One region of the Staphylococcus lloydii genome, then DNA from elsewhere that is predicted to be linked to it. Evidence: riboswitches for the same ligand, from Rfam matches in the RefSeq annotation. Region 1 holds a riboswitch; the other holds the start of a gene.

The links. A riboswitch is a leader RNA that binds a small molecule or an ion and turns the genes downstream of it on or off. The one in region 1 is predicted to bind S-adenosylmethionine.
Region 2: it holds a riboswitch for S-adenosylmethionine, as region 1 does, so the genes downstream of both, ISP08_RS09355 (methionine ABC transporter ATP-binding protein) here and metK (methionine adenosyltransferase) in region 1, are expected to answer to the same signal.

What each region holds. Positions count from the first base shown of each region.
Region 1 covers NZ_CP064056.1:1,091,216-1,095,649, forward strand. Annotated here, with positions in the region: gene ISP08_RS05350 (alpha/beta hydrolase family protein) at 1-641, shown strand, start outside; gene pckA (phosphoenolpyruvate carboxykinase (ATP)) at 692-2,284, opposite strand; SAM riboswitch class I at 2,438-2,557, shown strand; gene metK (methionine adenosyltransferase) at 2,666-3,862, shown strand; gene ISP08_RS05365 (nuclease-related domain-containing protein) at 3,956-4,434, shown strand, end outside.
Region 2 covers NZ_CP064056.1:1,929,317-1,933,750, reverse strand. Annotated here, with positions in the region: gene ISP08_RS09380 (thioredoxin family protein) at 1-267, opposite strand, end outside; gene ISP08_RS09375 (arsenate reductase family protein) at 414-767, shown strand; gene gcvH (glycine cleavage system protein GcvH) at 917-1,297, shown strand; gene ISP08_RS09365 (toprim domain-containing protein) at 1,471-1,863, shown strand; gene ISP08_RS09360 (thioredoxin family protein) at 1,860-2,162, shown strand; SAM riboswitch class I at 2,214-2,322, shown strand; gene ISP08_RS09355 (methionine ABC transporter ATP-binding protein) at 2,406-3,431, shown strand; gene ISP08_RS09350 (methionine ABC transporter permease) at 3,424-4,119, shown strand; gene ISP08_RS09345 (MetQ/NlpA family ABC transporter substrate-binding protein) at 4,138-4,434, shown strand, end outside.

The DNA.
Region 1 (4,434 bases):
AAGGTCAAGTAGGTAAAGTAAGAGCGGCTCGCTTATTGCAGTTTGTTGATCCGCACACTTTAGTCATTGCGCCATATTATCGAGGCAATAATGGTAGTGAAGGAAAAGATGATTTTTATGGCGATGATTTAAATGATGTTACACAGTTACTGTCAATTTTGACTCATCAATATCCGCATGCTTTTGTCCATATGATTGGTTTTTCACGTGGAGGTTTACAAGGTTTATTAACTTTTCAAGATTTACCTGTACATAGTTATATTATATGGGGGGGAGTTTCTGATATTCATTTGATGTATCAAGAACGAGTTGATTTAAGAGGCATGTTGCGTAGAATGGTAGGGCATCCGAAAAAAGATATTGAGGCTTATGATAAAAGAGATGCTATTAAGCATATCACGCATGATGCACCAGCTATATTAATTATTCATGGTTATCAAGATCAACAAGTTGGTATTCAACAAGCACAATTTTTAGCACAATCTTTAACAGAAATCGGTGCTGTGCATCGCACAGTTTATCAACAACGAGAAGGGCATGTGCCGAGACCTTTTGCATTAACAAAAGTATTAAATCAACTGAAGCAATGGATGACGGATATCGAAAATAATCAACTAAAAGATAATTACGATGTTGAATAAAATTAAAACAAGGCTATGAGATTACTCATAGCCTTGTTTTTAAATAGATATTATTTTTTAAAGCCGCCTTTTTTAGCAAGTTCAGCTGTTTCTTCACCGAATTTTTCAAAGTTTTGATTGAAACGTTCGATTAAATCGTTAGCTTGTTCTTTATAAGCTTGTTGATCGTCCCATGCATTCATAGGATTTAAAAGTGTTTGAGGGACACCTTCAATACTAACTGGAATGTTTAAACCAAATGTGTCATCTGTAGTATATTCAGCTTCAGTTAATTCTCCAGTAATAGCTTGATTAACCATTTGACGCGTATAAGATAGACTAATACGACGACCAACGCCGTATTTACCGCCAGTCCAACCAGTATTAACTAAGTAAACATCAACTTCATGTTTATCAATCAATTCACCTAAGATGTCAGAATAAACTTTAGCATCTAATGGTAAGAAAGGTGAGCCAAAACATGTTGAGAATGACGGTTCCGGTTCTGTAATACCACGTTCAGTACCTGCAAGTTTAGCAGTGAAACCACTTAAGAAATGATACATTGCTTGATCTTTAGTTAATTTTGAAATAGGTGGTAATACACCAAAAGCATCTGCAGTTAAGAAGATAATGGTATTTGGGTGTGCAGCTTTAGATGGTTTAACAATGTTATCAATATGATCGATGGGATATGCTGCACGTGTGTTTTCTGTGTAGTAATTGTCATCAAAATCGATGTCGCCATCGTTATCGACTACAACATTTTCTAAAATAGTACCATATTTAATCGCGTCGTATATTTGAGGTTCTTTTTTCTTAGAAAGATTAATGGCTTTAGCGTAACATCCGCCTTCGATATTAAAGATACCATTATCATTCCAACCGTGTTCATCATCACCAATTAATTTACGTGTAGGGTCTGCAGATAAAGTCGTTTTACCAGTGCCAGATAAACCGAAGAATAATGCTACATCACCTTTTTCACCTACATTGGCTGAACAATGCATACTCATAATCTTATCTTTAGGTAATAGGTAATTCATAACTGAGAAAATACCTTTTTTCATTTCACCAGCGTATTCAGTACCACCGATTAAGATAACTTTATGTTTAAACGAAGTAATAATAAATGTTTCAGAATGAGTTCCATCAACTGCTGGATCTGCTTTGAATCTAGGTGCAGAAACAATTGTGAAATCTGCTTTGATTTCTTCAGCTTCTTCTTTAGTATCAGGTTTAATAAACATATTTTGTGCAAATAAGTTATGCCAAGATAATTCATTGACAACTGTAAGGTTTAATTGTGAATCCTCGTCACTACCTGCGTAACCATTAAAAATGTATAATTCGTCACGTTCTTCTAAATAATCTAATACTTTGTTATATAGATTTAAAAACGTTGTTTCATCAATAGGTTGGTTGATATTACCCCAATCAATATCATCTTTATAAGAAGGTTCGCTGACTATAAATTTATCTTTCGGTGAACGACCAGTATATTTGCCGGTTCTGGCATTAATGGCACCAAGTTCAGTCAATTCGCCTTCGTTGTTTTCCAACATCTTGTAGTACAATTCTGTTGTTGATAATTGAAATAAAGAAGTTGTTTTATTTAAAATGTTTTCCAGTTTACTAGTGTAAGTATACGTATCTATCGCCATACTTAATCCCTCCAACGCTATTTTTATGTAAGCCTTTACAATAAACGAGTATAACATAATCACTCTATTATGCCATAAAAATTATTATAAAATTTGGGATTTTGTAAAATTGACATTACTATGTAGTTTAGGTAGTATAGTTACTAACGGATTCTCTTATCCTGAGAGGCGGAGGGACATGGACCCAGTGAAGCCCAGCAACCTCTTCTTTATTCATTTAAAGAAGGAAGGTGCCAAACCGTTTGCAGACAAATACCGTCTGAACGATAAGAGCGAATGGACGTATTGAGCCTTCTCTCTATTTTTGTAGTGATGAAGGCTCTTTTTTTATTAAGCTCACAAAAGAGAATTTTCGTAATTTAATAACTAAAGGAGCAAATTATGACATACAATAGAAGATTATTCACTTCAGAATCAGTTACAGAAGGACACCCAGACAAAATTGCGGACCAAGTTTCTGATGCAATTTTAGACGAAATATTAAAAGACGACCCGAATGCTAGGGTGGCGTGTGAGACGACAGTTACTACAGGTATGGCGCTTATTTCAGGTGAAATTTCGACTAAGACTTATGTAGACATTCCAAAAGTAGTTCGTGAAACGATTAAAAACATTGGTTATACACGTGCTAAATATGGTTATGACAGTCAAACAATGGCTGTTTTAACTGCTATTGATGAACAATCTGCAGACATCGCACAAGGGGTAGATACCGCTTTAGAATACAGAAATGATATTTCTGAAGAGGAAATTGAAGCTACAGGTGCTGGAGATCAAGGTTTAATGTTTGGTTATGCAACGAAAGAAACAGATACTTATATGCCTTTACCAATTTTCTTATCACATCAATTAGCTAAACGTTTATCTGATGTCCGTAAAGATGACATCATTAAATATCTACGTCCAGATGGCAAAGTGCAAGTTACAGTTGAGTATGATGAAAATGATCAACCTCACCGCATTGATACAATTGTAGTTTCTACACAACACGCTGATGACACAGAACTTTCTCAAATACAAGATGATATTAAAGAACATGTTATTTATCCAACTGTTCCTAAAGAATTATTAGATGAAAATACGAAATTTTATATTAATCCAACGGGTCGTTTTGTTATAGGTGGACCTCAAGGCGATGCAGGTTTAACAGGTAGAAAGATTATCGTAGATACATACGGTGGATATGCACGTCATGGTGGAGGATGCTTTAGTGGTAAGGACCCAACAAAAGTAGACAGATCAGCGGCATATGCAGCGAGATACGTTGCTAAAAATATCGTTGCAGCTGATTTAGCAGATAAATGTGAAGTACAACTTGCATATGCAATTGGTGTTGCTGAACCAGTATCTATTTCAATTGATACATTTGGTACTGGTAAAGTAAGCGAAACGGAATTAGTCGAAGCGGTAAGAACTCATTTTGACTTACGACCTGCAGGCATTATTAAAATGTTAGACTTAAAACAACCCATTTATAAACAAACAGCAGCATACGGTCATTTTGGTCGTACTGATGTATTATTACCTTGGGAAAAATTAGATAAAGTTAACGTCTTAAAAGATGCAGTTAGTTTATAATCACTTTGTGATAACTTTATTAGTATTTTTATCGAATGATTAAACAATTTTTATTATAATGGAGATAATGATATATAAAGGAGCGAAATTGTTATGAATTCATTTGGACCAATTCAAATTGGTTTGATTGTAGCTATCGTGATAGCAATTGTTTGTTTCATACTATTTTTAATAGCTTTAAAAAGTAAGAAAAAAGCACAACAAAAAATAGAAGAACAATACCAATCAAAACAACAAAAATTGAATGATGAACACGCAGAGGAATTAGAAAAAGAAAGAATAAAAAATAAGAAGACTGTTACGAAACAACAAGAAGAATATGAGGCAACAGTTAATTCTAAAGATAGAGAAATTGATGCATTAAAATTATTCTCTAAAAATCATAGTGAATATGTTACTGATATGAGACTTATCGGTATACGTGAACGTTTAGTAAACGAAAAACGAATTCGTCCTGAAGATATGCACATTATGGCAAATATCTTTTTACCAAGAAATGAATTCAATGATGCACAACGTATTAGTCATTTAGTATTAACACGTACTGGTTTATACCTTATAGATTCACAATT
Region 2 (4,434 bases), 840 kb from region 1:
TGCTGAATGTAAATGCGCTAATTTTTCCCCGTTTTTAAATACTAATAAACTAGGGATACCCATGACATCATTGTCCGCAGCAACATCTTCTAGTTCATCTCTATTTACTGTATACCAGTTGTAATCGTTATATTTTTCTTGTATTGGATCAATCCACATATCCATGGCTTTACAATCTGGACACCAACCAGCTTCGAATTTAACAATTACCGGGTTATCGCTATTTATAGTAGTGTTAAAATCATCATTTGTTTTAATATGTTGCATAACTAGTAACGCTCCTTTTTATAATTTATTAGTTTATATTATAACGAATAATTATAAGTAATTAAAAACTTTAAGCTTAAAATTAGAAGCGTTTTTTATATAATTCTGCTATATTAGTGATAATAACGTATAGGAGGTACAGAAACATGATTAAATTTTACCAATATCCTAATTGTACTACTTGTAAAAAAGCTGCTAAATTTTTACAAGCATATGGTGTTAGTTACGAACCTATTGATATTGTTCAACACACACCAACGAAAAGTGAATTCAAAGAAATTATTGAACGCACTGGCTTAGAAGTAAATAAACTATTTAATACACACGGCGCAAAATATCGTGAGTTAGGGCTCAAAGATAAGTTGGGCTCAATGTCAGATAACGATAAGTTAGACTTATTAGCTGAAAATGGCATGCTTGTAAAACGTCCGTTAGCTATATCTGGGGACAAGGCAACAGTAGGTTTTAATGAAGAAGTTTATAAAGAAACTTGGCTGTAAGCAATAGCTATATTAAATAGGGCGTTTATACACTAGGGCATGTTTATCATTACATGTCGCTTATTGTTTCGTTTTTATTATAAACAGTTGCCATTAAGCATCGTCATATGGCATCATAAAAGTGTAAATTCATATAGGAGGGGATACTTGTGGCAGTACCGAGCGAATTAAAATATTCTAAAGATCATGAATGGGTTAAAATTGAAGGCAATACAGCAACAATTGGTATTACTGAATACGCACAAAACGAACTAGGAGATATCGTTTTTGTTGAATTACCAGAGGTTGACGATGAAATTAATGAAGGAGATACTTTTGGTAGCGTAGAATCAGTTAAAACTGTATCAGAATTATATGCGCCTATTTCAGGTAAAGTCTTAGAAGCAAATGAAGAGTTAGAAGACAGCCCTGAATTTGTAAATGAATCTCCATACGAGAAAGCTTGGATGGTTAAAATAGAAATTACTGATGAAAGCCAATTAGAAAGCTTATTATCAGCTGATCAATATTCAGAAATGATTGGCGAATAATTAAAAAGTTGAACTCCTTGATATTTATATCTAGGAGTTTTTATTATTAGTATAAAATTTATTAAGACTTAGTATATTTTTGGCCGTTTGGCCATAATTTATGTTTAATGATTAAATATATGGTGGAATAGTATAGTAGCGTGTTGATAATTGACTTTGAGAAGGTGGATGTCATGACTATATTAAATAAAGTTATTGTTGTTGAAGGTAAATCGGATAAAACGCAAGTGAAAAAAGTGCTTGATGAACCTGTACAAATAATTTGCACTAACGGTACCATGAGTATTGATAAAATTGATAGTATGATTGAAACACTTTATGATAAACAAGTATTTATCTTAGTTGATTCAGATGATGAAGGCGAAAAAATTCGCAGCTGGTTCAAAAGATATTTAAGTGAAAGTAAACATATAAAGGTAGACAAACAATATTGTGAAGTAGCACGATGTCCCAAACAATATTTATCTAGAATACTAGAAAAAAATGGCTTTATAGTTAAAGATGAAGAGCAGATAGACAAAGCTCAATTAGAAAACATAGCTGAAAGGGTAAGTTTGATAACATGAACGTAACAAAAGAACAACGAGTAAATGTAGAAGAACATTTCAACGAAGACAAACACTTGATTTTCGGATATACACCTACATGCGGCACGTGTAAGGTTTCAGAAAGAATGTTAGATATTGCGAATGATATTTTAAAATTGCCAATAACTAAAATTGATTTGAATTTACATCCTGATTTTAGTCAACAACATGAAATTCAGTCAGTGCCTGTTTTAATGGTAATGTCAAAAGGTTCAGAACTAAAAAGATTATACGCTTTTCAGTCCGTTCCTTATTTGTTAGAAAATTTAAAAAAGTAATTGACGAATCATTAGTGCAATGGTAGGATAAAAAATAATTAAATCATGTAACTCTTATCGAGAGAGGTGGAGGGATGTGCCCTATGAAGCCCGGCAACCGTCTAATTAATAGAAATGGTGCCAATTCACATAAAGTTAAGCTAACTTTAAAAGATGAGAGAGAGTATAAATTGCTTTCTCTATTCTGGATAAGATAGGGGAAGCATTTTTTAGTTTATCGAGCATTACAAGGAGGCAATCGCAATGATTGAGTTAAATCAAATCGTCAAACGTTATAAGACGAAAAAGCAAGAAGTACTTGCTGTCGATCATGTTGATTTAAACATAGAAACTGGCTCAATTTTTGGCGTGATTGGTTTTTCAGGAGCGGGAAAAAGTACTTTAGTTAGACTTTTAAACAATTTAGAAGAGCCAACATCAGGTGATGTCATTATTGATGGTGACAATATAGGACAGTTGTCTAAATCGGCATTACGCCAAAAACGTCAAAAAGTAAGCATGATATTTCAACACTTTAATTTGTTATGGTCTAGAACCGTATTAAACAATATTACATTTCCTTTAGAAATTGCTGGCGTATCACGCCAACAAGCTAAAAAGAGAGCTAAGGAATTAATTGAGCTTGTAGGCTTGCAGGGAAGAGAGAATGCATATCCTTCGCAGCTTTCAGGTGGGCAAAAGCAACGTGTCGGCATTGCGCGCGCACTTGCAAATGAGCCAACGGTATTACTTTGTGATGAGGCGACAAGTGCATTAGACCCTCAAACGACAGACGAAATTCTTGATCTTTTGTTGAAAATAAAGGAACAAAGCAATATAACAATCGTAATAATCACTCATGAAATGCATGTGATTCGTCGCATTTGCGATGAAGTGGCAGTAATGGAAAATGGACGAGTGATTGAACAAGGGACAGTTAATGATGTGTTCGAACACCCGAAACATCAAGTGACAAAACGCTTTGTTAAAGACGATTTGAATGATGATTTTGATGAATCTATCGATGAATTAAATACATTACAACCTGGAGATTACATAGTTAGACTAAACTTTGTAGGTAATAATACGACTGAACCAATCGTTTCATATATAACTAAAACGCATAATATAGATGTGAATATATTAGAAGCAAATATTAAAAATAGTAAAAATGGTTCAATTGGATTTTTAGTATTACATTTGCCAAATGTAGGTACTGAACAATTCGACACTTTCAAAGAAAACTTAGAGTCACAACATGTATCAGTGGAGGTGTTACGTCATGGGTAAGTCATTTGGAGAAATTGTGCAAGAAATGATAACAATGCCAAATGTCCAATGGTCTGAAGTTTGGCAAGCAACATATGAAACGTTATACATGACAGTGATTTCAACTATTTTTGCGTTTGTTTTCGGTATTATTTTAGGGGTACTATTATTCCTCTCTGCAAGAAGTAACTCTAAAACTGCGAAAGTGTTTTATTCAATAGTGTCATTTATTGTTAACTTATTTAGAGCGATACCATTCATTATTTTAATTTTGCTACTAATTCCATTTACAAGCATCGTCTTAGGGACAATTAGTGGACCGTCTGGTGCATTATCAGCATTAATCATAGGTTCAGCACCATTCTATGCTAGATTAGTTGAAATAGCATTCAAGGAAATTGATAAAGGTGTTATTGAAGCGGCATGGTCTATGGGAGCCAATACTTGGACTATTGTAAGAAAAGTATTATTACCAGAAGCAATGCCTGCATTGGTTTCAGGTATCACTGTCACTGCAATTGCCTTAGTTGGTTCAACTGCAATAGCAGGTGTTATAGGTGCAGGAGGATTAGGGAATTTAGCATATTTAACAGGATTTACGCGTAACCAAAATGATGTCATCTTAGTATCAACAATTTTAATTTTAATCATAGTATTTATTATCCAATTCATTGGTGATTGGGCTACAAATAAAATCGATAAAAGGTAAAACGAAAGGGGACTTAACATGAAGAAGTTTTTAAGTTTAGCGTTAGTTGCAATCTTAGCAGTTGTATTAGCCGCTTGTGGTAAAGGCGGAGATGATAAAAAAATCACAGTAGGTGCATCACCATCACCACATGCTGAAATTTTAGAAAAAGCTAAACCTTTATTAAAAGATAAAGGTTATGATTTACAAATTAAAACAATCAACGATTACACAACACCTAACAAATTGTTAGATAAAGGTGAAATCGATGCTAACTATTTCCAACACACACCATATTTAAACACTGAGAAAAAAGACAAGCATTATAAAATTGAA